One region of the Vibrio sp. 1069 genome, then DNA from elsewhere that is predicted to be linked to it. Evidence: predicted binding sites of a transcription regulator. Region 1 holds the regulator's gene; the other holds the start of a gene.
What was found. Region 1 encodes PurR, which represses purine synthesis genes. Its sites were predicted from a motif close to TNANGNAAACGTTTNCNTNA; they were not measured.
Positions count from the first base shown of each region.

Region 2: the regulator PurR is predicted to act here: its motif matches at 11,648-11,667, upstream of purE (5-(carboxyamino)imidazole ribonucleotide mutase).

Region 1 is NZ_JAWOWP010000001.1:93,620-108,602, forward strand. Features, by position in the region: gene R7040_RS00385 (alpha/beta fold hydrolase) at 1-188, shown strand, start outside; gene R7040_RS00390 (DUF2007 domain-containing protein) at 220-540, opposite strand; gene R7040_RS00395 (TVP38/TMEM64 family protein) at 561-1,247, opposite strand; gene R7040_RS00400 (TfoX/Sxy family DNA transformation protein) at 1,362-1,952, opposite strand; cyclic di-GMP riboswitch class I at 2,069-2,158, opposite strand; gene purR (HTH-type transcriptional repressor PurR) at 2,446-3,450, opposite strand; gene torD (molecular chaperone TorD) at 3,919-4,566, opposite strand; gene torR (two-component system response regulator TorR) at 4,833-5,543, shown strand; gene elyC (envelope biogenesis factor ElyC) at 5,616-6,401, opposite strand; gene cmoM (tRNA uridine 5-oxyacetic acid(34) methyltransferase CmoM) at 6,516-7,307, shown strand; gene mukF (chromosome partition protein MukF) at 7,310-8,647, shown strand; gene mukE (chromosome partition protein MukE) at 8,628-9,353, shown strand; gene mukB (chromosome partition protein MukB) at 9,356-13,819, shown strand; gene R7040_RS00445 (hypothetical protein) at 13,963-14,115, opposite strand; gene R7040_RS00450 (alpha-L-glutamate ligase-like protein) at 14,343-14,983, opposite strand, start outside.
Region 2 is NZ_JAWOWP010000014.1:236-15,218, reverse strand. Features, by position in the region: gene trhA (PAQR family membrane homeostasis protein TrhA) at 1-29, shown strand, start outside; gene R7040_RS18490 (DUF3157 family protein) at 63-647, opposite strand; gene R7040_RS18485 (TrkH family potassium uptake protein) at 674-2,119, opposite strand; gene trkA (Trk system potassium transporter TrkA) at 2,129-3,505, opposite strand; gene rsmB (16S rRNA (cytosine(967)-C(5))-methyltransferase RsmB) at 3,569-4,852, opposite strand; gene fmt (methionyl-tRNA formyltransferase) at 4,935-5,882, opposite strand; gene def (peptide deformylase) at 5,916-6,434, opposite strand; gene R7040_RS18460 (LysM peptidoglycan-binding domain-containing protein) at 6,573-7,667, shown strand; gene dprA (DNA-processing protein DprA) at 7,651-8,760, shown strand; gene R7040_RS18450 (DUF494 family protein) at 8,763-9,242, shown strand; gene R7040_RS18445 (type I DNA topoisomerase) at 9,321-9,890, shown strand; gene R7040_RS18440 (5-(carboxyamino)imidazole ribonucleotide synthase) at 9,954-11,087, opposite strand; gene purE (5-(carboxyamino)imidazole ribonucleotide mutase) at 11,092-11,577, opposite strand; gene R7040_RS18430 (L-threonylcarbamoyladenylate synthase) at 11,777-12,334, shown strand; gene hemF (oxygen-dependent coproporphyrinogen oxidase) at 12,382-13,299, shown strand; gene aroE (shikimate dehydrogenase) at 13,401-14,234, shown strand; gene R7040_RS18415 (DUF1488 domain-containing protein) at 14,238-14,501, shown strand; gene R7040_RS18410 (gamma carbonic anhydrase family protein) at 14,509-14,983, opposite strand, start outside.

The DNA of each region.
Region 1 (14,983 bases):
CGACTCTTTACTTAATGGGCGACAGGGATTACATGTTTATTAAACCTGTCAAAGAAATGGTTGCAGCACATAAGCTCAGCATTCTACGAGAAATCCCGAATTGTGGTCATGTATGCAATGTAGAGCGTCCAGAAGACTTCAATCAACACTCCATCGAGTTTATTAAACAGCAAGCTGTATGTGCTTAAAACTGAGTGCATCCACTGAATAGGAGAGCCGCTATAGCTCTCCTAGTTGATATCCACATTGCCAACATGCACCAAATTGCCCTTCGTTTATTTCATGACATTTTGGGCATTGCCAATCTTGATACTCATGCCTATCGGATTGTTTTCGATATGCTTTTACTATTTCTTCAGCTTTCATCTTTTGTGCAGTGTCAAAAAGCCACACATAAGGATCGGTATCATCACCAAACGGCAGTTCTCCTTTTAAGCCGAAAATACCTTCTCCACGAACTTCACAGTAAATTTGTTCCACTTTAAGCAGCTCACATACAATGTGTGCTTCTGCTGGGTTTTTAGCGATAAATATTTTCATCAAAATACCCACTTCACCAATTACGAGTTTTGCTGACTTGGTGTCGGCCTTACTTTATTCATAACCCATTTAGTGATGATTGGAAATAGTCCCAATAGCGCAAAAGACGCTAATACTGCGGGTGAAACAATGCCCGATAGGCTTTCAATTGTTGCTAATTGAGTACCTGCATTCAGATATACGGCTGTGCCTGGCAGCATACCTATTTGGCTAGTGAGATAAAATCTACCTACAGACATCGGCGTTAAGCCCATCAGTAAGTTGATTAGAAAGAAAGGGAATACAGGGATTAGACGCAAGGAAAATAGATAAAAAGCTCCGTCTTTTTCGACACCTTGATTAATTGCGTTGAGTTTATTTCCGAATTTGTTTTGTACCCAGTCACGCAATAAGTATCGGCTGCTCAAGAAGGCCAGTGTTGCCCCCATAGTGCTAGCGAAAGAAACCAGTAGCAAGCTTGTCCAAAAACCAAATAAGGCTGCACCAAGTAAGGTGACTACTGCCGCTCCTGGGATAGAAAAAGCGGTAATTGCAATGTAGGTAAAAAAGTAAATCGCAGCCGAGAATACAAAATTCTGATCGATGTATGTAGTTAGTGCTTCTTGTTGGGCTTTTGCATTCTCTAAGGTTAAATACTGGCCAAAGTTAATACCTAAAAAGACGATAGCCGCTAGTAGGATGAGACCTAATATCAGTTTCTTATTCATAATTTTGATTCCAATTTGGGATATATGTAATAAGACAGTAGGAAAACCGAAAAAATTTCACAAAAAAACCGCAGATTAGACTGCGGTTTTACAAGATAGTTTTTAGGCCGACTTTTATTGGAGGCCGTTCATCAACTCATCTCGGCGAGCTTGAGGTACCACACTCCAATGAGTGCCGTTGATAGCCCCTTCTAGTGCCCATAGCAACTCAATGTTGACGGTTGCAGAGTGCGTATCTCTTATCGCTTTATAGGCGTTAAGCGCACCTTCCTCTTCAAGCTTCTCTACGGATTCGATGCCGGCTTTTTTTAGCATGCGCTCGGTAGCCAGTCGTAAGTTAGGCAAATCTTTCAAACGGTTAGGCTTTGTACTTGCTTGCTGTTCTTTCTCAAGCTTTGCCTTTTTCAATGATTGATTCGCTACTTCGATTAAGCGTTCGCTTGATTCCCATAAATCGCTGGAAATAGCGTAGTACTTTGTAACGACTGGAAAGCCACGTTTTTTATAAACGTAAGGCTTTAGCCCTTGTTTCTCGAAGTCAGATGAAGTTTTTTGGTCTGCTCTGATATGAAGCTGATTGTTTACCACTAGTGCAAACATTGTTTCATCAGCGAATAGTCCGAAGCCACCAAACATTGAGCGCGACTTGATATTACCAAGTGCCTCAAATAGCTTCATAGAGTCTTTGAGTATCGGTTTATCCATGTTTTGTTATCTCGGTGTAATTAATATTACGCCACCAAAAGTCAGGTCCGAGAGAGTAGCAAACATGCGTAAAAACAATGTCATTACAGAGTAAAGTCATTGCTTACACACTTGCCATCGGTAACCCCGCTACCTTCCATATCGTAATATGGTTCAGGCCGGAGGCTTTGCGTCCCACTCTTTCGAATGGTTTGCCCTGTGCGTGACACAATGAGCATACTTCTTATATTGAATTAACATCACGGTTTAGCGTTAAAAGTGTGATTTCGGTTCAATAAAAATGATAGATTGAATGCTCTATTTTGCATATGGAAAGGTGCAAATTGGCCTTTGAAAAGGAGTTCTTAATATATATTACATTTATATAAAACAGGGAGTTAACGTTAGTCAATTGTTATTAGAGTGGTGTGAAGTATTAGAGAATGCTTAATTTTTCCAAAAAAATAAGCGCCCCTGTAGAGCGCTTATTTAACACGGTTAAATACAGTGAAATTTAGTTCATTTTTTTCACAGTATTTCGAATTACAAGCTCAGGTTGCATCTCGAAAATTCGTTTTTCGTGTTCTTTATCTTTGATACGCTCAAGTAGAATTTCGAATGCATTTTTACCAACACGACGTTTAGGTTGGTGGATAGTCGTTAGCGGTGGAGAGAAGTATTCCGCAAGCTCGATGTTGTCGTAGCCGATCACTGAAATATCTTCAGGAATTTTGATCCCGTTTTGTTGCAAGCGGCTCATTAGGCCTAGAGCCATTGTGTCGTTAAAACAGAATACCGCCGTCGGGCGCTTGTCCATTGCGGTAATTTTATCTGCAACTAATACGGCCGTATCACATTCAAAGTTACCTTCAAGGATCCAGTCTTCATTTACAGCTAGGTTCGCTTCGCTCATTGCGCGACGGAAACCTGCAATGCGCTCTTGGCAAGCAAGCTTTTCAAAATGACCGCTTAGACAAGCGATATCCGTATGACCATTGTCAATCAGATGTTTGGTTGCAATGTAGCCACCTTCTTCTGAGTTATCCATGATCTTGTCTGCTTGTGAGCTCTCTGGGCCCCAATCCATGACCACTTTAGGAATGTCCGCATGACGGTCAAGCATCTCTTTTAGTTCTTCGGTTAAGTCAGAACACATCACTAGGATGCCATCAACGCGCTTTTCAGCCAGCATACGAATGTAATCGCGTTGTTTTTCGTAAATCCCGCCTGTGTTACATAAAATCAGAGTATAGCCTTGGCGGTAACAGTAGCTCTCAACGCCATCAATCACTTCTGAGAAAAATAGGTTAGTTGATTGAGTTACTAACATGCCAATCGTACGAGTTGAGTTGCATTTTAGGCTGCGTGCAACGGCACTTGGCGCGTAATTCAGCTCGTCAACGGCTTTCATTACTTTTTCTTGCGTTGCTTCTGCAACGAAACGCGTTTTATTGATAACGTGCGAAACTGTCGTAGTGGAAACGCCGGCTAAGCGAGCAACGTCTTTTATCGTGGCCATAAATGGTGTCCTGTATCGAGCTACTGAAATATGTCGTATTGGATGTACCTGATGCTCTAATGGTTTCACACCTAGCAATATAAAATTGGCGCTAAGTGTCTCGGCAGCGGTTGATCCAAGTGCGACAAAAGGGTACGTAGCAGCATCGGTCGATGAATTTTATCTTTTTTCTATCTGATGAGAAATTGCCATCAACCTGTTAAGAAAACACAAAAACCGCTATATTTCAGCGGTTTACATATAAATCATATTTAATCGTTTGCGCTCACATTTTAGCCCTATGTGAACTGACTAGCAATGTTTTCAGCAAGAGATTTGTGTATTTGAAGTCACATTTTGACTGCTAAATAACCAAGCGTCTTTGCGCTAAGTTAAGGCAAACGAATATTATACCCAAGTTACTTACAATTGGTCACTTTCAGGCATACAGGAAGCCCGATAGGCAGGCTCCCTAAAAATAGGCGGCAATTATTCACCAAGAAGGTAGGCGCTGTCTAGTTTACAAAATGCAACTAATAGTTTCGCGACACTCGAGTAAAATCCAAATTCGTCGAATTGTTTACATTTGTCTGAAAACTGAGGTAACCAAGACATCAATTGTTGCTGGATAAAGTCGTTTTGTTTAACGAAGGCTTCTTCCATGTGTTTTTCTTGTTCAAGCTCGTTTGAGCGGATAATCATGTTCCCGAGAAAGTCGAGCTCAACGGCTAAGTGATCCGCAGGTTCCTTTAGGTTTTCGTCTACTTGAACGCCAAATTCAGCCATCAACTTTTCCATTTCCTCAGCTGGCTTGTCATTCAGTAAACCTGATTCACCAATGTACATGGATGCGTAAGGAAGAGCGCCGTATTTTTCTGTCTTCAAAAACAGTTCACAAAAGTCAGCTGCAAGCTCTAGTTGTGCATCTTCACGATCTTGTAACCGATTCAGCGCATCAACTAGGCTATCAACGGCTGGTTTTAGCGACTCATTTTCACCTAAACCTGCGAGAAAACTGCGAATTTCAACACTGTGATAGGCTTCCAATTCTTTCTCTGTTAGTTCTTTTGCGAACAAGCTCGAAAACCACCAGTAAATTTCAGCGCGTTTTTCATTAAAAGCTTTCACTTCTTGCATTTTGGGCTCCTGAATGATGCTTCAAGTCATGCATCACAAAGTCAATTAGGGATATCCCCTAAGTGTAATCAATTAAAATGAATAGCAGTAACTATAATTGTTATGTTTTATGGTCAAAAATGACCGTTTATTAATAGCAATGGGCAAGCTTGTTTTGAATCAATAAAAACGCTAAATCTTGCGTTTTAATGTATCTATGACTAGAAATGTTACTAGTTATGAATAGAATACGTCTTGGATAATAAGAAGACAGAAAAGTGGTGTAAATGAGCTATCACGTATTAGTCGTAGAAGATGATGTTGTAACTCGTAGTAAGCTTGCGGGATATTTCCAAAATGAGGGCTACCAAGTCAGCGAAGCAGAGAGTGGCGCAGAAATGCGTGAAGTTTTGCAAGCGGGCGATGTAGACCTGATCATGCTGGATATTAACCTGCCTGGTGAAGACGGCCTGATGCTTACTCGTGAGTTACGTAGCCAATCGGATATTGGTATCATATTAGTAACAGGACGCACGGATAGCATTGATAAAATCGTAGGCCTAGAAATGGGTGCTGACGATTATGTGACAAAACCTTTTGAACTGAGAGAGCTGTTAGTTCGCGTTAAAAACTTGCTGTGGCGTATTTCAGCAGCGCGCAGTGGCAGCTCGAAAGCGAATGAAACCAGTGAAGAGCACATTGTGCGCTTTGGGGAGTGGACATTCGACATTCAACGTCGCGCACTTAGCCGCAACGGTGAGCCAGTAAAACTAACTAAAGCAGAGTATGAACTTTTGGTGGCATTATCGTCTTATCCTAACCAGGTGTTAAGTCGTGAGCGTATTTTGAACATGATCAGCCATCGAGTGGATGCGCCGAATGACCGCACCATTGATGTTCTTATTCGACGTATGCGCGCAAAAATGGAGTTCGATCCTAAGAACCCACAGATTTTTGTAACGGTACACGGCGAAGGCTATATGTTTGCTGGTGACTAGTTGGAACATAACTCAATCGTAAAAAGAAAAAGGAGAGCTTCGGCTCTCCTTTTTTGTGGCTTCAAGATAATACTAGTTTGCTTCAACCATTGGTGTTTGGCCGACAGTATCACGCAACCTTTGCCAAATACTGCCCAAGTACTCATGCCAATAAAGCTCTGTTTGTTCTAAGTAACGCGCTTTAGGTGAGTATTTATCCCAAGGTTGACTTATCTCGCTAATAGCTAAGAAGTTGGTCGGGGCTGGGATTGGTTTAATGCCTGCTGCGTTGAACTCATACAATGCACGGCTCATGTGACTCGCAGAAGTGACTAACACAATCTCCTTTTGTTGAACGAATGCAGCCGCTTGACGCGCCTCTTCCCACGTATCTTTCGCATCTTCTAATAAAATGATATCGGATTTCGCGACTCCCAACGCAAGGGCAACGTTCGCCATCATTCGCGCGTGGCTAATTTCAGATCCGCCAGCATAGCCGGATAAGATTAATTTCGCGCCTGGATACATTCTTAAAATACGAATGCCCTCAGTTAAGCGCATTAATGCTGCACGGCTTAACTGCGAGGTGGGTGGAATTTCGTCATCGATAACATGACCATTCCCTAAAACCATCACGTAGTCGATGGTGCCAGAAACTGGCAAAAAGGCTTTATGCTCTCGCTCTAACGGCATAAGAAGCTTGGTTGAAACAGGTTGGAAGGCAACAAGAAAAATGCCAACAAAAGAGAATAGAACAACGAAGCAGCCAGTTTTACGTTTTGTAGTAAAACTAATGAGAGCAAGACCCAACAAGCCTATCAGCAGCAATGCCGGAAGGGGCATAAGCATGGCTGACACTACTTTTTTCAGCTCAAACATACATAAATAGTCCGAAAAAACATCAATTGATAATAAAAATGAGGGTATCCCTCTTTATTCCTGCTTTCCTTGTGCCAGAATAGCGGCACAATCCGTTATGATAACTCAGCAGAAGTGACAGAAGACCGCAATTTCGACGATATCGCCCACAAATTTGCAAAAAATATTTACGGCTCCGATAAAGGGGAGATCCGCCAAATCATTGTGTGGGAAGATTTTCTACAGATTCTAAGTGAATTAGATGCTGACCAGCAACCCCTAGAAGTGTTGGACGCTGGTGGTGGTTTGGCACAAATGTCGCAAAAGCTTGCTAAGCTCGGACATCGAATCGCTTTATGTGATCTATCTTCGGAAATGCTGCAGTTGGCTAAGCAGGATATTGAAAAAAACGGTTTGCTTGAGCAGTATCGCCTGATTCATTCGCCTGTCCAATCCATCGGTGAACATATGGATGGACAGGTCGATCTGGTTATGTTCCACGCTGTGATGGAGTGGCTGGTTGATCCTAAGGCCGCACTTGAAACAGTTCTTGAACAAGTAAAACCGGGAGGTATCGCATCAGTCATGTTCTACAACCACCACGGTTTAGTCTATAAAAACGTGGTTTGTGGCAACATTCCTCATATATTAGACGGCATGCCTCACCGAAAAAGATTTAAACTACAGCCGCAAAAAGGCTTAAAACCTGAAGAAGTCTACCAGTGGATAGAAAATTCAGGTTTTAATATTTGTGGCAAATCTGGTATTCGCTCATTTAGTGATTACATAGGCAATATGGAATACATGGGTGATTACGAGTTTGAAGATGTGTTGGCGCTAGAAAAACAACTTTGTCGACAAGAGCCATACCTCTCATTAGGCCGCTACATTCATGTGTGGGCTAAAAAGAACGATAAACAGGAATAACAATGAGTGAGATGACTCTCAATGCTGCAGAGCAACCAATCGATGAGCTGGTTGGCTGGGTTAAGCAGCACGATTTCTCGTTGAACCTGACCACAGAGCGATTGGCATTTTTGATAGCCATTGCCGTACTGAGTAATGAAAGGTTCGATGAAGAACTGGGTGAAGGTGAACTGCATGATGCATTTGCCATCGTCACTCGACTATTTGATGAGACCGGCGAAGCCTCCGCTTTTCGTGCGAACAATGCGATCAACGAGATGGTTAAGCAGCGTCTTATGAGCCGTTTTGTCAGTGAGATTACTGACGGAGCGAGCATTTACCGCTTGTCGCCATTAGCGATAGGAATAACCGACTACTACGTGCGTCATCGTGAGTTCTCAAAACTGCGTCTATCTATCCAGCTATCCATGGTAGCGGATGAAATGGCGAAAGCGATTGAGGCAGCACAAAAAGGTGGCACACCGGGTCACTGGAAGAAAAACGTATACGGTGTTTTAAAATATTCTGTAGGCGAAATCTTCGATCAAATTGACCTCAACCAACGTGTTATGGATGAGCAGCAACAGTCAGTGAAACAACAGATTGCTGACCTGCTTAACAAAGACTGGCGCGAAGCGATCAACAACTGTGAAGCACTTCTGTCAGAAACATCAAGCACGTTGCGTGAACTTCAAGATACGCTGCAAGCCGCCAGTGATGAACTGCAAACTCAGATCCTCGATATTCAAGAAATTGTTTACGGTGACCCTGAGCTGGAGTTTATCGAAGAAGCCTTGTTTGGTCTGCAAATGAAGCTGGACCGAATCACAAGCTGGGGCCAGCAAGCGATCGACCTTTGGATTGGTTACGACCGACACGTGCACAAGTTTATTCGTACTGCAATCGATATGGATAAGAACCGTGCGTTTAGCTCGCGTCTGCGTCAATCTGTCAAAGATTACTTCGATGCGCCTTGGTATCTGACTTATGCAGATGCGGAGAGGCTTTCTGACCTTCGTGATGAGGCCCTAGTACTGCGTGATGACGAGGTAACGGGTCAAGTTCCGATGGAAGTAGAATACGAAGAGTTTCAACAAGTCAATGATGAGCTGTCTGAACGAATTGGTGACATGCTAAAAGCGCATAAAGATCAAGGCACACCAATCGATTTGAGTGTGGTACTGCGAGATTACCTTGCACAGCACCCTTACACTCATCATTTTGATTTAGCTCGCATTATCGTCGATCAAGCTGTACGTCTAGGGTATTCAGAATCGGATTACCAAGCGATTCAACCAGACTGGAAAGCAATCAACGAATTTGGGGCAAAGGTACAAGCGAATGTCATCGACCGATACTAATGAATACATGTCAGAGAATCTGGCAAAAGCAATTTCTAACCCTCTGTTCCCAGCGCTAGACAGCATGCTTCGAGCAGGGCGTCATATCTCAAGTGAAGATCTAGACAACCACGCGTTGCTGTCGGATTTCGAACTTGAGCTTTCTTCTTTCTACCAACGCTACAACACCGAATTGGTGAAAGCGCCAGAAGGTTTCTTCTATCTTCGTCCTCGTTCAACGTCTCTGATTGGCCGTAGTGTTCTTTCTGAACTGGATATGCTGGTGGGTAAGGTACTGTGTTTCCTTTATCTAAGCCCAGAGCGTCTTGCGCACGAAGGCATCTTCACTAACCAAGAGCTGTACGACGAACTGCTTGCTCTAGCAGATGAAAACAAGCTGATGAAGCTAGTGACGAACCGTGCGACTGGTTCTGACCTCGATAAAGAAAAGCTGTTTGAAAAAGTACGTACGTCACTTCGTCGTCTGCGTCGCCTAGGCATGATCATCAACATCGGTGAAACCGGTAAATTCAGCATCAGTGAAGCGGTATTCCGCTTTGGTGCCGATGTACGTATTGGCGATGACATGCGTGAAGCGCAGCTGCGTCTGATCCGTGATGGTGAAGCAGTAGTGCACACCAAAGAGCCAAGCCAAGGCAGCTTATTGTCTGAAGAAGATCAAGACGACCAAGCCCAAGAAGAAACAACAGAAGAGGGTGAAGCATGAGCATGATTGAACGCGGTAAATACCAATCGCTGACCATGGTCAACTGGAACGGCTTCTTTGCCCGTACGTTTGACATCGATGGTCTGGTCACCACGCTATCAGGTGGTAACGGTGCAGGTAAATCAACCACAATGGCGGCGTTCATCACCGCATTGATTCCTGACCAAACGCTACTGCACTTCCGTAATACGACAGAAGCAGGCAGCAGCCAATCGTCTCGCGACAAAGGTTTGTACGGTAAGCTACAGCCGGGCGCATGTTATGCGGCGCTAGACGTGGTGAACTCACGTAACCAACGCCTATTGTTTGCAGTAAAACTACAGCAAGTTGCGGGTCGTGATAAGAAAGTAGACATCAAACCGTTTGTGATCCAAGGTCTTCCAAGCCATGTGAAACCAACGGATATTTTGGTTGAAAGCGTATCTGCGACTCAAGCTCGTGTACGTCAAATCAACGAAGTAAAAGAATCGATCGCGGAATTTGAAGGCGTTCAGTTCAAAGCGTTCTCTTCTATCGTGGATTACCACGCACAAATGTTTGAATTCGGTGTGATTCCGAAGAAACTGCGTAACTCTGGTGACCGTTCTAAATTCTACCGCCTGATCGAAGCATCGCTTTACGGTGGTATCTCAAGTGCGATTACGCGCTCGCTACGTGACTACCTTTTGCCACAAAACGGCGGCGTGAAAAAAGCGTTCCAAGATATGGAATCGGCACTGCGTGAAAACCGCATGACGCTAGAAGCGATCAAAACCACGCAAGCAGATCGTGACTTGTTCAAACACTTGATTACAGAGTCGACCAACTACGTGGCAGCGGACTATATGCGCCATGCCAACGAGCGCCGTAAAAAACTAGAACAGACATTGTCTTTGCGTTCAGAGTTATTTGGTTCTCGCGAAACCTTGATTGAGCAAAACAATCTGCTTAACCGCGTTCAAGAAGAGCTGGAACTGCTGATCGAGTCAGAATCTTCTTTAGAGCAAGACTACCAAGCGGCTTCTGATCACTTGCAACTGGTGCAAAACGCGCTGCGTCAGCAAGAGAAGATCGAACGCTACCAAGAAGATCTTGAAGAGCTGAGCGAGCGTCTTGAAGAACAAATGATGGTAGTGGAAGAAGCGCAAGAACGCGTGATGATGGCTGAAGAGCAAGCTACCGTTGCAGAAGAAGAGGTGGATAGCCTTAAGACGCAACTTGCTGATTACCAGCAAGCTCTTGACGTTCAGCAAACTCGCGCCCTTCAATATCAACAAGTAGTTCAAGCGCTGGAGAAAGCGAAGCAACTACTTGGCGATGACAGCCTAACGGCGGAATCGGCTCAAGCGCTTGTCTCTGAGCTTAAGAACAAAGAATCAGAAAGCACCAATGCGTTGCTATCGGTTAAGCACAAACTGGACATGTCTTCTGCAGCGGCAGAGCAGTTTGAAACCGCGCTTAAACTGGTACAAAGCATCGTTGGTCAAGTTGAGCGCAAAGACGCGTCTGAGCATGCGAAAACTGCAATTGCGAAAGCGCGTGAGTCACAACAAATTGCACAAAACGAACAACAATGGCGAGCACAACACCGTGATCTCGAACGCAGCCTTAACCAGCAGCGTCAAGCACGTGAACTGGTTGCTGAATACAAAAAGCAATATCACGTTGAACTAACCGATGAGGTTACGTTTGAACAAGAACGTGAACGTCATGCGACGCAAATCGAATCACTAGAGATAGCTCAAGAAGAAGTTCGTGATCAGCGTGGTGAACAGCGCCGTCTAGAGCAAAACGCGGTGGCAGAAATCAGTAAGCTTGAAGCAATAGCACCAGCTTGGATTGCGGCGAACGATGCGCTAGAGAAACTGAGAGAGCAGAGCGGTGAAGAACTTGAGGATCGCCATGCGGTAATGAACCACATGCAAGTTGTCCTTGAACAAGAAAGGGAGTTGTCTTTAGCTAAAGATAAGCTTGCTGAGCGCCGTAGCCAGCTAGACGCTGAGATTGAGCGTCTTGCTTCTCCTGGTGGTTCAAATGACCCTCGCCTGAAAGGTTTGGCAGATACGCTGGGCGGTGTATTGCTGTCTGAGATCTACGATGACATCACGATTGATGACGCGCCTTACTTCAGTGCGATGTACGGTCCGGCTCGTCACGCTATCGTTGTTTCTGACTTGTCAGGCATCGAAGAAAAACTGGTAGAGCTAGACGACTGTCCAGAAGACTTGTACATCATTGAAGGTGACATCGATGCCTTTGATGACAGCTCGTTCGATGCAGAAGAGTTAGAGGGCGCGGTTTGCGTTCGTATGAACGATCGCCAAATGCGTTACTCTCGCTTGCCTGAGATCCCATTGTTTGGCCGCGCGGCACGTGAGCAGCGTCTAGAGTTGCTGCGTAACGAACGAGAAGAAGTGGTAGAGAAACACGCAAAAGCGGCGTTTGATTCTCAGAAAATGCAGCGCTTGTACCAAGCGTTTAACTTATTTGTGTCTAACCACATTCAGGTTGCTTTTGACGCCGATCCAGAACAAGCACTGGCAACTATTCGTGATAAGCGTAACCAAATTGCTCGCGTGCTGGCGGATCTGGATGCGAAAGAGCAACAACAACGTTCTCAGCTTCAAACCAGCAAGCAAGCGTTGTCTTCTCTGGACAAGCTAGCGTCACACATGGTGCTTGTTGAAGATGAGTCATTGCAAGCGCGTTTTGATGAGCTAGAAGAGAAAATCGCTCAGCTTGCAGAGGCGAAGAACTTCTTAAGCAACCATGCAAAAGCCGTCGCGCAATTAGAGAATATTGCGTCTGCGCTTGATGCTGACCCAGAGCAATTCGATGCACTAGAAGCAGAATACAAAGCGGCAGACGAGCGGCTACAAGATCTTAAGAAGCAAATCTTTGCACTCTCGGATCTCGTTGAACGTCGTCACTACTTCGCTTACTCAGATTCAGTAGACCTACTGAACAAGAGTAGCGAACTGAGTGAGCAGCTAAAAGCTAAACTGGTTCAAGCTGAACAAATGCGTACACGCTCTCGTGAAGAGTTGAAACAATCGCAAGGTCAAATGAACCAATACAACCAAGTATTGGCATCATTGAAGAGTTCACACCAAGCGAAACTGGAAACGGTTCAAGAGTTCAAACAAGAACTTCAAGAGTTTGGCGTGAACGCGGACGAAGGTGCAGAAGAACGTGCAATGCGTCGTCGTGACGAACTGCACGAGCGTCTACACACGTCTCGCAGTCGTAAGAGCGAATACGAGCGCACGATCACCTCTACTGAACTAGAGATGAAAGGCTTGGCGAAACGCCTGAAGAAAGTTCAGAAAGAATATGTTGAGTTGCGTACCTTCGTGGTTGCAGCGAAAGCTGGCTGGTGTTCAGTACTTCGTTTAGCGCGTGAGAACGATGTTGAGCGTCGTCTACACAAGCGTGAACTGGCTTACATGTCTGCGGATGAGCTGCGTTCTATGTCTGATAAATCATTGGGGGCGCTGCGTCTAGCGGTTGCGAACAATGACGACCTGCGTGATGCGCTGCGTCTATCAGAAGATAACGCACGTCCAGAGCGTAAAGTTCTGTTCTATATTGCTGTATACCAACACCTTCGTGAGCGTATTCGTCAGGATATCATCCGTACTGATGACCCAGTTGAAGCAATCGAAGAGATGGAAGTCGAGCTGGCGCGTCTAACGGAAGAGCTAACGCAACGTGAAAACCGTCTAGCGATCAGCTCTGAGTCAGTAGCGAGCATCATCAAGAAGACGATTCAGCGTGAGCAAAACCGTATTCGTATGCTGAACCAAGGTTTGTCGAACATCTCGTTTGGTCAGGTGAAGGGCGTACGTCTAAACGTGAAGATTCGTGAAAGTCACGAAGTGCTACTGAACGGACTAGCGACACAGCAAGAGCAGCATAAAGATCTGTTTGAATCGACTCGCTTTACCTTCTCTGAAGCAATGGCGAAACTGTTCCAACGCGTGAACCCACATATCGATATGGGTCAACGTTCTCCTCAGGTTCTGGGTGAAGAGCTACTGGATTACCGTAACTACCTAGAGCTAAGTGTAGAAGTGAACCGTGGTACAGACGGTTGGCTACAAGCAGAGTCTGGCGCGCTATCAACAGGTGAAGCGATCGGTACCGGTCAGTCAATCCTTCTGATGGTTGTTCAAAGCTGGGAAGAAGAGTCTCGTCGTCTACGCAGCAAAGACATTGTGCCTTGTCGTTTGCTTTTCTTGGATGAAGCAGCGCGTCTGGATGCGAAATCGATCGCGACATTGTTCGAATTGTGTGACCGTCTGGATATGCAGCTTCTTATCGCGGCACCTGAAAACATCAGCCCAGAGAAAGGTACGACCTACAAACTGGTGCGTAAGGTGTTTAAAGATCACGAACACGTACACGTGGTTGGTCTGCGTGGTTTTGGTCAAACGGATAAGCCTAAGACTGAAGCACAAGAGATGATTGAAGAGTTTGAATCGTAAACTTCGAATCTAACAAAACGCCCGCAATGAACGCGGGCGTTTTTGTATCTGTTTGCGAGGCAGGCTTCGAACAACATAAGACAAGCCGAGACTGTAGGACGGCAGTCTCGGCTTATTAGCGGAACTTAATGAGGAAGCGACGTTTATTCCTCTGGAATATCGTCCCTGACTTCGATCATTTCAGCAAGCTCTTCAAGTGCTTGGACAGAAAGCTCAGACAAGCGTTGTAGGTGTTGGTCTAAGCTCTCTTGTTCTTCAAGCTCTGGTTCATCATTATTTGTTTCTTTTATTAGCATTTCCCAACCTCTCAAGTTGAGTAAGGGGAGCTCTCATCATACTCAAAAGGCAAAGTAGAAAAGAAACGATCTATGTTGATTTTGTTAGCTCGATCATTGATTCAACTTATATATGAGAAGGATGTGTTTAATAAGGAGAGCAAGTGCAAGGTTTTTGGATGCGGGAACAAAAACGCCAGTAATCATGACAATTACTGGCGAGTAATAACGAACATTATGTCGAAGGGTTAGAACAACGGCTTCACACCGAACTGCTCTGCCGCGTAAGCGACGCGTTCAATCGGTTTTGGATACTCAGCAGGTGTGCCAAGGCTCTCTATGTGTTTCAAACGAGGAAGCAAGCCTGCACCATTAGCGATTTGGATTGCCAGACCAGGGCGAGCGTTAAGCTCTAAAACCATAGGCCCTTCATCTTTATCCAGCACCATATCCGTACCCATGTATCCCAAACCTGTCATTTCCCAGGCACTTGACGCAAGCTCCAGCAAGCGCTCCCAATGCGGTACTTGAAGGGTCGAAAGGTCTTTACCTGTATCAGGGTGATGAGTCACTGGATGATCGAACTGCACCGCTCTGACGGCTTTACCTGTCGCGATGTCAATGCCTACTCCTACCGCACCTTGGTGAAGGTTTGCTTTGCCGTCGGAAGCCGCTGTAGAACAGCGCATCATCGCCATAACTGGATAACCTTTAAATACGATGATCCGAACATCTGGTACGCCTTCATAACTGAAGCCATCAAAACAGTCATCAAACTTGATTAAGTTTTCAACCACAGCAACGTCATTTTTACCACCAAGAGAGAAAAGGCCAGCAAGCGCATTACTAATGTGACGCTCGACCTCATCCCTACCAATTGTAGAGCCGG
Region 2 (14,983 bases), on a different contig from region 1:
CGATTTATTACTTTGTTGAGCCTATCTAGCCGATAGGCTCAACAAAGAATATTAAACACGTATTAGCGAGTTTTTACCTCTAGCACTTTGGCAGAAAACTGGTATTGCTGTGATTGCGGTACAGCCAATTTAATGCTCTTACCTTGTTCCGCTTGCTGTGGTCGCAGGTAGGTATCCGCCATGCGCTTGATGGATTGCCAAACCGTCACGTTTTCTTTTGCCAGTTGCTGACCAGACATATCAAACACTTGCACCTCAACTTCCACTTGAATGACAGATTGAGAGCTTTGGTTAGTGATTGATGTAGGCAAAATAAGCTCACCGCTTTGATAGCTTGCTGAACCAATCAATACATCCACACCTGAATCTGATAGCTGCATGGTTGGCTTTTTGGCGTTTACCACCACGGTCGTGCCAACGGTTTTCGTTACCACTGGAATTGTCGCAATCGCAGGAGCTGCGATTGTTTCAACTACGCTTGCTGTTGTTTGTGTCTCCGTCGCTTGCTGCGCCGGTTTTTTCATGACGTATTCCCAGGTAAAGTCATCGTTCAACTTCACTTCTCGACCATCGGCTAAAGTGATGACCTCGGCGGCGTATGTGGATGAGGCGGCAAGTAGGGTCGCCAGAGTAATCCATGTTTTCATTGTTATACCTTTTAATTAGAGTCTGCTTAGCGGCGCCAAAACGCAGGAAAGAACAGTACAAGAATAGTCAGAATTTCCAAGCGGCCCATTAACATCCCAAAGCTTAAGAGCCATTTGGCAGTATCGGGCAGAGGCGCGAAGTTGCCTGTCGGGCCAATCACACTACCCATACCAGGGCCAACATTGGCAACGGCGGTGATTGAGCCAGAAATACTGGTCACAGGGTCGAGGCCAAGAGCACTTAAACAACCCGCGATAAAGATAATGGTGATAAAAAACATCAAGCCAAATGCCACCACTGAGCGAACAATATCATCATTCACCGGTCGCTGGTTATAACGCTGTACAAACACCCCTGAAGGGTGAATCAACTTCATCATTTGTTTGTTTAGCAGCGTCATCGCAATTTGGAAGCGGAAGATTTTGATCCCGCCAGACGTTGATCCTGAGCATGCTCCCGCCATCATTAAGAATGCGAAAAGAGTAGTGGGTAATGCGCCCCATGCGGTGAAGTCTTCTAAGCCAAAGCCAGTTGTGGTGACGACAGAGACAATATTAAACATCGACACTCGCAGGGCATCCAAAATGGTGTACCCATCTCGAATCACTAGCCAAGCTGAAATCACTAAGCTAGAGAATACGAACAGGTACGCAAATCCTCTAACTTGAGCGTCGTTAACCAACACATCAATACGGCGTTTACGTAACGCGGCGATAAAGAGCAAAAACGGCAAACCACCTAAGAACATAAAGGTAGTGGCCACCCAATGTGCGCCATTAGAGAAGTGGTTCATTGATCCATCAGACGTAGAGTATCCACCCGTCGATAGCGTAGTAAAGGCATGGTTGATTGCTTCGAACAGGTTCATGCCGGTGATCAAGTAGCCCAAAATACATAGGCCTGTTAGCATCAAATAAACCGCTACGATGTTTTTGGCGACCGTTTTCGCTCTTGGACTACTTTTATCCGACCAATCTGATGATTCGGTTTGGAATAGCTTCATACCACCGACATTCAGCATAGGTAGCACTGCTACCGCCATCACGATAAAACCAATGCCACCAAGCCACTGTAAAATAGAGCGCCACAACAATATACTCGGCGCCATGTTGTCTAGGCCACTGAGCACCGTTGAGCCCGTCGTGGTGATACCCGACATCGTTTCGAAGTAGGCGTCGGTGAAGCTGATGTGGTTGATAAACACAAATGGCAAGGCGGCAAACGCACTCGCGATGGTCCAAACCAAACTGGTGATGAGGAACATATCGCGTACGCTGAGTTTGAACTTGGCGGTTCGACCTATCGTTAGGCAGATGAAGGCGGCAAGGTGCGTGATCACAACGGCTTGGGCGAAATCGAGGAATCCCCCCGTACCGGTAAAGAAAGCGACCAAAGTCGGCACGTACATAAACAGGGCCAGTTTGGATAAAACCAGCCCGATAACAAACAGTACGGGACGTAAGTTGACCATAGGAAAATCCTAGAGGAAGAATGGACTCGGCTGGAATAGCGCTTCGACGTCTGATACGTATTTTTTGTTGACCAGGAACATCACCACATGGTCATCCTGCTCGATGACCGTACGGTCGTGGGCAATAAGAACTTCTTCGCCACGAACGATAGCACCAATGGTGGTCCCAGGTGGAAGTTTTATATCTCCAATCGCACGTCCAACCACTTTAGATGTACTTTCATCACCGTGAGCGACGGCTTCAATCGCTTCCGCAGCGCCGCGGCGAAGTGAGGACACGTTTACGATATCAGCGCGACGAACGTGCGTTAGCAAGGCTGAAATAGTGGCTTGCTGAGGTGAGATTGCTACATCAATTACGCCGCCTTGTACCAGGTCTACATAAGCGCCACGTTGGATCAGCACCATCACTTTTTTAGCGCCCATGCGTTTTGCCAACATTGCAGACATGATGTTGGTTTCATCTTCGTTGGTCAGCGCGATGAAGACGTCGACTTGGTCGATGTTCTCTTCCGAGAGAAGCTCTTGGTCTGCCGCATCACCGCAGAACACGATGGTGTTTTCTAGTTGCTCAGAGAGCTTTTCTGCACGCTGGTAGTTACGCTCAATCAGCTTCACGCTGTAAGTTTGCTCTAGGCGTTTAGCCAAGCTTGCGCCGATGTTACCCCCGCCAACAATCATGATGCGGCGGTACGGTTTTTCTAGACGCTGAAGCTCACTCATCACTGAGCGAATATGATTACTTGCTGCAACGAAGAACACTTCATCGTCGGCTTCAATAATCGTGGTGCCTTGTGGGCGAATCGGGCGACCCTGGCGGAAAATAGCCGCCACACGGGTATCGATGTGCGGCATGTGCTCACGCAAAGCAGACAGCGCATTACCCACCAGCGGGCCACCATAGTAGGCTTTCACCGCCACTAGGCTGACTTTCTGTTCAGCAAAGCTCACCACTTGCAGCGCGCCTGGGTATTGGATCAGACGTTCGATGTAGCTCGTGACGAGTTCTTCTGGTGCGATAAGGTGATCAACAGGAATAGCGCCAGATTTAAACAGGGCTTCTTTTTCTGCCAAGTATTCTGGAGAGCGAATACGTGCAACGCGGTTTGGGGTATTGAATAGAGTGAACGCGACCTGACAGGCAGCCATGTTGGTTTCATCAGTGTTGGTTACTGCGACGAGCATATCGGCGTCTTGCGCGCCAGCTTCATGCAGCACGTCTGGGTGGCTCGCATGGCCATTGACCACACGCAGGTCGTATTTGTCCTGCAATTCACGCAGTCGGTCGGCATTATTGTCGACGATGGTGATGTCGTTGTTTTCACCCACTAGGTTTTCTGCCAGTGTGCCGCCAACCTGACCTGCACCAAGAATAATGATCTTCATACTCTTTTCTCGTATCTGAAAAAGGCGATTGAAATCACTTCAATCGCCCTATTTAGCATGCTGTTACGCGTGTGTTTTAGTTAGCACTGCGTAGTAGAAACCATCCATATCTTCTTCGCCTGGTAGAATTTGACGACCAGGCTGGTCGGGATCAGAATCCAGCAGTTGCGCATCCGCGGTACGTGCTAAAAACGCTTTTACTTGCTCCACGTTTTCTTGCGGTGTGATTGAACAAGTCGCGTAAACCATGGTGCCGCCGGGCTTCAGTTGCGTCCACATGGCATCAAAAATTTCACTTTGCAGCTCTGCTAATGCGGTGATGTCGTCTGCACGACGTAGCCATTTGATGTCTGGGTGACGACGAATCACGCCAGTCGCAGAACATGGGGCATCCAGCAAAATGCGATCAAATTGCTCGCCTTGCCACCATTCTTGTGGATTACGCGCATCACCGCAAACCACTTTTGCCTGAAGGTTGAGACGCTTCAGGTTTTCATGCACACGTTTCAAGCGTGTGTCGTCGCAGTCAATCGCGACCACTTCACTGCCTGACGTGCGCTCTAGAATGTGCGCCGTCTTGCCACCTGGCGCTGCACAGCAATCTAAAATCAGTTCGCCGTCTTGTGGTTTTAGATAGTTGATCGAGAGCTGCGCCGCCGCATCTTGGACCGAAACCCAACCTTTTTCAAAACCAGGTAGCTTCATCACGTCACATGGTGCGGCCAATTTTATGGCGTCCATTGCTTCTGTGTGTGGCGTGCTATCAATGTTTTCATTTTTGAGTAGCGTTAGGTATTCATCACGAGTATGGTGCTGGTGGTTTACACGCAGCCACATTGGCGCTTTTTGGTTGTTGGTTTCAACAATGCTTTCCCACTGCTCTGGGTAAGCTTCTTGCAGCAGTTTAAGTAACCAGCTTGGGTGGCCGTACTTGCCCGAATTGTTGCTGACCGCCATTTGGTCTAGCTCTTCTTGGTTGCGCTGGTAGTTACGCAATACCGCGTTGATAAGACCGCGCAGACGAGGGCCTTTCAGCTCTTTAGTACCTTCAACCGTTTCACCGACTGCAGCGTGCGCAGGAATACGCATGAAGCTTAGTTGATAAATGCCAACCAAAATAAGGTGATGGAAAACGCGTTGTTTGCCTTTTAACGGCTTATCCATCAATTGGTTTGCAATCATTTCTAGGCGAGGGAGGTAACGTAGAGCGCCGTAACAGATCTCTTGTAGAAGAGCGTGGTCACGTGGTCGTACGTTTTGTTGAGCCGCTGGAAGAGCGCTTGAAAGTGAGTGGCCCTTGTCGACGACAAGATACAAGACGTTGGCAGCCGCAGCGCGAACATTCATGATGAGTACCTTAAAGTAAAGGAGGGCATCTCTGCCCTCTAAAAGTTCGTATTATTGGTCTTTGACACTATTGTCTGGCTTTTTAAACCAGTTGGGTGCCAACTTCAAACCAAGATGCACGTGAGTTCAAAATATCTTGAACTGACATGGCTTTTTTACCCGGAACTTGCAGTTGTTCCAGTACCAGTGTGCCATTGCCTGTCGCAACATAAATACCGGTTTTATCTGCTTGCACAATCGTGCCCGCTGGCTTGCCACTGCTTTGTTCTGCCACACGGCTTTGCCATACTTTGATGCTGTTTTCAGCCGCTTCAAAGTGGCTCATTGGCCATGGGTTGAATGCGCGAACGCAACGCTCAATGTGTGCCGCGTCGTCATTCCAATTAATGCGTGCTTCTTCTTTGCTTAGCTTCTTCGCGTAGTTTGCAAGCTCGTCATCTTGCTTTACTGGCTCAGCTTTACCTGTTGCGATGTCTGCTAGGCAGTCAATCAGAGCATCAGGGCCTAAGCCTGCAAGTTTTTCGTACATAGATGCGCTGGTGTCACTTGCTTCAATCGGCAATGTTGCGATTTTCAGCATGTCACCTGTATCCAAGCCAATGTCCATCTGCATGATGGTTACACCTGTTTCTGCATCACCAGCCCAAATTGAGCGTTGGATAGGAGCTGCACCACGCCAGCGAGGAAGAATCGAACCGTGCACGTTAATACAGCCCAGTTTAGGCGTATCTAGCACGACTTGTGGAAGCAATAGACCGTAAGCCACAACCACCATGATGTCGGCGTTCAGATCAGCAAGCTCTTGCTTGGCTTCATCTGATTTGAAGTTTTCTGGCTGGTATACCGGAATATCGTGCTCAAGCGCGATGGTTTTCACTGGGCTGGCAGTAAGCTTCTTACCACGACCTGCTGGGCGGTCTGGTTGAGTGTATACCGCAATTACTTCGTGCTCCGAAGACAACAACGCCGCCAAGTGACGGGCGGCGAAATCCGGAGTACCTGCAAAGACAATACGTAAAGACTGACTCAAGGTAGGCTTCCTTCTAATTAAATTGTATCGAGATTAAGCGTTTTGCTGTTTCTCGTTAAAGCGTTTGATTTTCGCTAGCTTGTCTTGAATACGCTTACGCTTAAGTGGCGATAGGTAATCAACGAACAGTTTACCCATTAGGTGGTCTAGTTCGTGTTGAACGCAGATTGCTAGCAGATCGTCAGCGTCAAATGTGTATTCTTTGCCGTCGCGATCTAGGGCTTTAACCGTAACTTCAGCAGCGCGAGGCACAAGTGCGCGAGCACCTGGTACCGATAGACAGCCTTCTTCGATGCCGTCTTCACCACGCTTTTCCAGAATCTCAGGGTTGATAAGCACCATCGGCTCATCGCGAGTTTCTGAAATATCAATCACTACGATACGTTTGTGGATATCAACCTGCGTTGCAGCAAGGCCAATACCTTCTTCGTCGTACATGGTTTCAATCATGTCATCGACGATTTTTTGAATCTCAGGTGTCACCGCTTCAACAGGCTTTGCGACTGTGCGCAGGCGATCATCCGGGAATGTTAATACTTGTAATACAGACATATTCACTCGAAATATTGAACTGTGCCGAAACAGCACAAACCTTGTTGTCTCAATTCTAGACATTTTATAGCCTAAATGACAGCATCCTTGCACCAATTTCCATTCTGGTTCCTGCTTAATAGATCAAGGACGAGGGTCATGAATCGAATTTTCCGCAACGTTGCCAGTGTTACGTTGCCGTTACTTTTCTCTTTCAACGCTGTAGCAAATGTGGATGCGAACCCACTGACTGTTAAAGATGATGCGCCACAAACATATGTAGTTGTGAAGGGCGATACGCTATGGGATATTTCGGCCATGTACTTGGATAGCCCGTGGTTGTGGCCTCGTTTATGGCAAGTAAACCCAGAAATCGATAACCCTCATTTAATTTATCCCGGAGACAAGCTGTCTTTGGTGTGGATTAACGGTCAGCCCGTGTTGAGCCTAAAACCGGTTAAGAAGCTGAGCCCGAAAGCTCGCATCACAGAAAAGAAAGCCGTACCAACGGTCGCGGAAGGTTTGGTGATGCCTTACCTCAAATCGGATCGGTTGCTAGATAAAGATTCGTTGAACAGAGCAGCAAAAGTGATGGGTAGCAGCAAAGGCAGTAAGTATCTGACTGCAGAAGATGTGCTGTATATCAATGGCAATCAGACCGCGACAGGTTGGGCTATTTACCGACCAGTAGCTACCTTTTCGCGTGACGATGTGTCCGAAGAGATTACCGCGCTGCGTTTGATTGCCAAAGGCGAGCTCGTTGAAGCTTCGAGTGATTATTCAGGTTTGAAGCTTACATCGCAAATGCAAGAAATCCTACGTAACGATATCGCGTTGCCAAATCAATCGGTTGAGAATACTGACTTCACGACTACGTTCTATCCGCTGCCGTCGCCACAAGGCAGTTCTGCAAAGTTGCTAGGTAATATCGAAGGTATTCGCTTTAGTTCAACTAACCAAGTCGTGGTGATTGATAAAGGCACGTCAGATAATCTCAAGCAAGGCAGTGTGTTTGATTTAAAAGAAGACGCGCACCCAGTTTACAAAGACGGCGATGAGTTCAAGAAAGAGTTTGGCGTGCTTGATAAGAAAATTACTTTGCCTCAAAGCAAAGTTGGTGAGTTGCTGGTCATTCGTCCTTATGAGTACTTTAGCTTGGCACTGATCACTAACAGTACGAAACCCATTAACCAAGATATTTCGGTGGTGTCACCGTTGGCGGACGAATTAACCATCGATGAATCGACGAAATAACGATGATCTCGTTGCCTGGTTAAAACTGAGTTGTTTACCAGGCATTGGCGGCGTCAAAATGAATAAGCTACTGGCAAGAGACACGCCATGTAACATCGTAAACTTCTCTCCTGAACAGCTACAACAACTTGGGTTAACAACTAAGCAAATTCAAGCTTGGGCTTCAACAGATAAAGAAGTCGATGCTTGTTTAAGCTGGCTTGAGGCTTCTACAAACCATCATATCCTGACACTGACTGACCCGCGTTATCCACCTCAACTCAAACAAATCGTTGCACCGCCACCTCTACTTTTTGTTCAAGGAAACCCTACTTGTCTTTCTCAGCCACAAATCGCGATGGTTGGCAGTCGAAATGCGAGTATTGATGGATTACAGCATGCACGTCAGTTTGCTGCAGAGTTTGTTCAGCACGATTTTATTGTCACCAGTGGTCTCGCTTTAGGCATTGATGGTCATGCGCATGATGGTGCGTTGCAAGCGGGTGGTAAGACGATTGCGGTGCTAGGATCTGGCTTAGAAAATATTTATCCGGCACGTCATCGTGGTTTAGCGCAACGTGTTATTGAACATGGGGCTTTGGTGTCTGAGTTTCGGCCTAATGCCAAGCCGCGCCCAGAAAACTTCCCGCGTCGTAATCGTATTATTAGTGGATTATCGCTTGGTGTGCTGGTCGTCGAGGCGGCGAAAAAGAGCGGCTCGTTAATTACAGCTCGTTACGCGCTTGAGCAAGGTCGAGAAGTATTTGCGCTGCCAGCGTCAATCAATGCCCCCAATGCCTGCGGTGGAAACCAGTTGATACGTCATGGCGCTTGCCTCGTAGAAAAGACGAAAGATGTCTTAGATGAAATACAGTCCTTGCTTGATTGGTCTATTAATCAGAGTACCGATTTATTTTCTACGTTAAATGATGAAGAAGAATTGCCATTTCCTCAGCTGTTAGCTAACGTAGGAAGTGAAGCTACACCGGTTGATATTCTTGCAAACAGGACCAATATACCTGTCCAAGAAGTCATGATGCAGCTCTTAGAGTTAGAACTCTCTGGGCATGTCGTTGCGGTTTCAGGTGGCTATATTCGAAAGGGGAGGGGCTAGCTATGATGATGGATATACTGATGTATCTATTCGAAACCTACATCCATAGCGATGCAGAGTTACAGGTCGAACAAGACGAGTTGGAAGAAGAATTGCTTCGCGCTGGCTTCCAACAAAAAGATATCTATAAAGCCCTTGTCTGGTTAGAAGAGCTCGCAGCGCTGCAGCAAAGTGATACATCTTCTGCGATTTCGGCTTGTATCGCGTCATCATCGACTCGTATCTACACTGCGAAAGAGATACAGCGTTTGGATTTGGAGTGCCGAGGTTTTTTATTGTTCCTTGAGCAAATCAATGTATTGACGACAGAAACTCGTGAAATGGTGATTGACCGAGTGATGGGGCTAGAAACGAGCGAGTTTGAGCTTGAAGACCTCAAATGGATCATTTTGATGGTGCTGTTTAATGTGCCTGGTAATGAAAACGCTTATACGCTAATGGAAGAGCTGTTGTACACCAAAGAACAAGGGATTCTTCACTAACCCAATCTAGGCAAGTTCGAGTTTAGCTAGCAAGAACGCGAGCTTGTCTTTTGGTGTGTTTTTCACGAAACGGTAAGTATGAGTAGTAAAATCGACAACACCCTTTTCTCTGCCCATGAACACTCATTGGAACACGAGCCGTGTCCTAAATGTGGCAGCGAGTTGACCCTCAAACATGGCAAACACGGTCCCTTTCTTGGCTGTAGCCACTACCCAAGCTGTGATTACATCAAAGCCCTGCACAACAATGATGGACACATCGTCAAAGAGCTTGGCGTTCCTTGTCCAGATTGTGGTAACGAGTTGGTATTACGCCAAGGGCGTTATGGCATGTTTGTTGGTTGCAGTAACTATCCGGCGTGCCATCATATTGAGTCGATTAATCAACCTGAGCCAGAAAAGCAGTCGCAAGAGCACCACGCGTGCCCTGAATGCGGTAAAGGTCATTTAGTTGAACGTAAGACGCGTTTTGGTAAAACTTTCTACGCATGTGATAACTACCCTAAATGCAAATTTGCTGTGAACCTTGCTCCGGTCAAGGGGCGATGCGAAGAATGTGGTTTTACGTTGTTGGTGGAGAAGAAACTCGCCAGTGGTGTGAAATTGCAATGTGCCAACCGTAAGTGCCAGCACACTCAACAAGGGTAAATACATCAAAGGAATTAAAAAGGGTCGCATCGTGCGACCCTTTGTGGTTTTTGGGGCTAGATTTTAGCGTTGTGCTTGTTTCGCAAACTCGTGCACGGCTGGGAAAGCCTGTTCATCCAATACGTCTGCTAATGCACAAAGTTTACGATTAAGTTCGCCAGTGTAGTCACCACATACGTTGATGTGGCCCATCTTGCGACCCGCACGTTTTTCTTTGCCGTACCAATGAATGTGGCAACCATCCATCGCTAGCAATGCTTCTGGTAGTGTGTCTTCACCAAGAATATTAATCATCGAGGTTTCACGAACCAACTTCGTGCTACCCAAAGGCATGCCGCACACGGCGCGTAGATGATTCTCAAATTGACAGGTTTCTGCACCCTGTTGAGTCCAATGACCAGAGTTGTGTACGCGTGGTGCGATTTCATTGACTAGCAAAGTACCGTCAACATCGAAGAACTCCAGCGTTAGCACACCAACGTAATTCAAGCTGTTGGCAACGGCCGTGAACATCTGTTTTGCTTGCTCTTGCAACTCTGGTGCATCAATCGCAGTAGAAAGGCTCAATACACCATTGGTGTGGACGTTCTCTGCCAGAGGGTACACTTCAACGCTGCCATCTTTACCGCGAGCACCAACCAGTGAAACTTCGCGGTTAAAAGGGACAAATTCCTCAGCAACAATCGCTTGAGTTGGTGTTGCGGCAATGCACTCTGCCATCTCAGTCCAAATGTCGTCGACTTGAGAAGCTTCTTTTAAGCGCCATTGGCCTTTACCATCGTAGCCACCCAATGCACTTTTCAGAACCATTGGCATACCAACGTGTTCAATTGCGCGCTCAAAGTCTTCACGAGTTTCAATGACGTAGTATTTCGCGTTGCGCACGCCAGCATCATCAAGCAGTGCTTTTTCAATACGGCGATCACCACCTGCTTTGATGGCTTGCGTACTTGGTAGGAACTTGCCGCTCGCTTCGCAAACCTTGAGCACGTCATGTGGAATATGCTCGAACTCGGCAGTAATCACATCAACTTGCGTAATCGCATTTTCCAAGCCATGGCTAAGTACCTGTTGAGTTAAAGGGTGAACGACATCACCGCTGCTGACATCGTAAGCTGAAATTTGAATATTCAGTGGCGCACCAGCCAGAGACATCATACGAGCCAACTGACCCGCACCAAGAACCAGTACATGCATCTGATTAATCCTCTGCAGGGTTTGCATTTGCGAGAACTGTTTCCGTTTGCTCATTACGGAATGCTTCTACCTTCGCCATGATGTTTTCATCATGAGTGCCTAGGATTTGCGCAGCTAGGATACCGGCGTTTGCTGCGCCCGCTTCGCCAATCGCCAATGTACCAACCGCAATTCCCTTTGGCATCTGTACAATAGAAAGCAGTGAATCCATACCTTTCAGTGCACGAGACTGAACGGGAACCCCAAGCACTGGCAAACTAGTAAACGCCGCCGCCATACCAGGTAGGTGGGCTGCACCACCTGCGCCTGCGATGATAACTTTGATGCCGCGTTCTTTTGCGCCACTGGCGTAGTCAGCCAGTAATTGAGGAGTTCGGTGTGCTGACACGACTTTTGTTTCGTAAGGCACGCCAAATTGATCTAGCATGTCCGCTGCTAGTTTCATGGTTGGCCAATCGGATTTAGAACCCATGATGATACCGACTTTCATCTCAAACTCCTTTAAGCTGCAAAAATTAGGTGAGCTATAAATTTGTGCGCATTATACGGGGATTTTTATCTCAAGCAAACGTTTGCGTCTTGTTGTTGGCGCTATTGATACATTTTATAAAAAAATTGCTTTAGTGTCTGAGAATGAATATTTGTACACTTAGTGAAAACAACACAGTCAAACAAATAGGAAGTAATCGGTGGATAACTTTGAACAAGTGCTCAACGCACTCAAGCAAGGCGAAGTGATTGCCTATCCAACAGAAGGGGTTTTTGGTGTCGGATGTGATCCAGATAACCCAGAAGCAATTCAAAAGCTATTAGAGCTCAAGCAGCGTCCGGTAGAAAAAGGGCTGATTCTCATCGCTGCAAGTTACGATCAGCTCTTGCCTTATATTGATGAATCTCAGTTGACTGAAGAACAATTACAGACTGTTCATGCCACTTGGCCAGGCCCATACACTTGGATCATGCCAGCGAGCGATAAAGTATCCAACTGGGTTTCAGGGCAGTTTGATTCAATTGCGGTTCGTGTGACTGATCATCCTTTGGTGCAAAAAATGTGTAATGCATTCGGAAAGCCGTTAACCTCTACCAGCGCGAATCTTTCCGGCTTACCACCGTGTATGACCACGGAAGAAGTCGAAGAACAGTTGGGTGATAAGCTGGTCGCCATTCTTCGTGGCGAGACCAGCGGTCGTGATAAACCCAGCGAGATTCGTGACGCCAAAACTTCACAAATATTAAGACAGGGTTAACCCTGCTAGCCAGCCATCATTAGGTTTCACGTAATAGGTAATAACGTATGTCAGCGATCGATAAGCACGCCGTAAAGCAGTTCTTGATGTCACTTCAGGACTCCATTTGTCAGCAGTTAGAACAAGAAGATGGAAAGGCCGTCTTTGTCGAAGATGCATGGCAACGTGAAAAAGGAGAGCGTCTGGGTGGCGGTGGTCGCTCACGTGTTTTGCGTGATGGCCTTGTTTTCGAGCAGGGAGGCGTGAACTTCTCGCATGTGGAAGGGAAAGAAATGCCAGCATCTGCGACAGCGCATCGCCCAGAGCTAGCGGGTCGTCGTTTTGAAGCGATGGGTGTTTCTTTGGTTATTCACCCTAAAAACCCTTACGTACCGACTTCACACGCCAATGTCCGCTTCTTTATTGCAGAAAAAGATGGCGAAGACCCAATTTGGTGGTTTGGTGGTGGTTTTGACCTAACGCCGTTCTATCCATTTGAAGAAGATTGCCAATCATGGCACGACACTGCAAAACTGCTTTGTGCGCCATTTGGTGACGATGTTTACCAAGAGCATAAAGCATGGTGTGACAAATACTTCTTCCTACCACATCGTAATGAAACTCGCGGTGTTGGCGGTTTGTTCTTTGATGATCTAAACCAGTGGGAATTTGATAAGTGTTTTGCTTACATCAAAGCAGTGGGTGAAGGCTATTGCCAGGCTTACTTGCCGATCGTTTCTCGTCGTAAAGAGATCAAGTATGGTGAGCGTGAGCGTGAATTCCAACTATATCGTCGCGGCCGTTACGTAGAGTTCAACTTAGTGTATGACCGTGGCACCTTATTTGGTTTACAAAGTGGTGGGCGTACTGAGTCGATTCTGATGTCAATGCCGCCGCTCGCTCGCTGGGAGTACTGCTACGAGCCAGAAGCGGGATCGCCAGAAGCTGAACTTTACGAGCGATACCTAACGGCCCGAGAGTGGTAAGCACGGAATCTCCTTTTCTATATAGATAGATAGTGATAGGGTCATCTGTAATCAGGTGGCCCTGTTTTCTCTATATCTAAGTAAGGAACAAAGGTAAGGAAATGACCCAGCAAATCGATCGCTATGCCGTGTTTGGTAATCCTATCGGACACAGTAAGTCGCCATTCATTCACACCTTGTTTGCTCGTCAAACTAATCAATCTTTGGTGTATACCGCAGAAAGTGCACCTGTTGATGGTTTTATTGACGCGGCGAAGGTGTTTTTTGCTGAAGGTGGCAAGGGGTGCAACATCACTATGCCATTTAAAGAAGATGCTTATCAATTTGCTAGTCGATTGACAGAACGGGCTCAGTTAGCAGGCGCGGTAAATACCCTCAAGAAGTTAGACGATGGTGAAATCATCGGTGACAACACTGATGGTGCAGGTTTAGTGCAAGATCTGCTTCAGCATCAGGTTGTATTGGAAGGCGCGCGAATCCTAATTATTGGCGCTGGTGGTGCCGCTCGTGGTGTTATTAAGCCACTACTTGATCAAAAGCCGACCTCTTTAACCATTACCAACCGTACCTTTAGTAAAGCACAGGAGCTCGCAGAGCTGTTTGTCTCTCACGGTCCTATCCTCGCCAAAGAGATGGCAAGTATTGATGAAGAGTATGATGTCATCATTAACTCCACATCCGCTTCTCTTAGTGGTGAACTGCCGACTATTTCATCTTCCATCTTTGCCGCTAACAGTACAAGCTATGACATGATTTATGGCAAAGGGGTGACGAGCTTTAACTTATGGGCAAAAGAGAATGGTGCCGCTCATGCGTATGACGGTCTTGGAATGTTAGTTGGGCAGGCTGCGGAAAGCTTTATGCTCTGGCGTGGCTTACGTCCTGGTGCCAAACAAATTCTCAGAGAACTAAGAAAGAACCTTGAAGGTCAATAAGCGATGAATCAATCCATCTTATTCCCAGATATTCAATCATGGGATGAAGTATCACAATCGGTAAACTTTTCGGCGCAACAATCAGGCGCACTAATAGAGTGCTTTGTGACGAAACAAAAGTTAGAAAAGCTCAGTGGTTCACTGATTGAAACTGAGCAAGCGGCAATTAAAGTGTTTACTGATTACCGATTCGACCTAGAAGAAATGGCTGAAGAGCTAATAGAAGATGAAGCCTTCAACGAAGAAGGCTATATCATCATCGGTTAACAGGGCTTTAGTTCAAGTCTTTTACTTCATTTAAGTAGTCGTTTTTGTTCTGCACATAGTTGTTGGCAGACTTTTGCAAGAAAGCTCGTTCTTTTTCTGATAGAGGGCGAGCTTGTTTTACTGGGCTTCCAACATATAAGTAGCCACTTTCTAATACTTTCCCAGGTGGCACTAAACTGCCTGCTCCGATCATCACCTCTGACTCAATTACAACAGCATCTAAAACAATAGCTCCCATACCAACCAAAACACGATCGTGGATCTCACAACCGTGCAGCATCACTTTGTGGCCAATCGTAACGTCATTACCAATAATCAATGGGTAGCCGTTTGGGTTTTCGGCGTTCTTATGGGTGACATGCAAAACACTGCCATCTTGAATATTCGTTCGATCACCAATGTGAATGTGGTTTACATCGCCTCGCGCTGCTACCAATGGCCAAATGCTAGAATCATCGCCAATTCGGATATCACCGACTAAA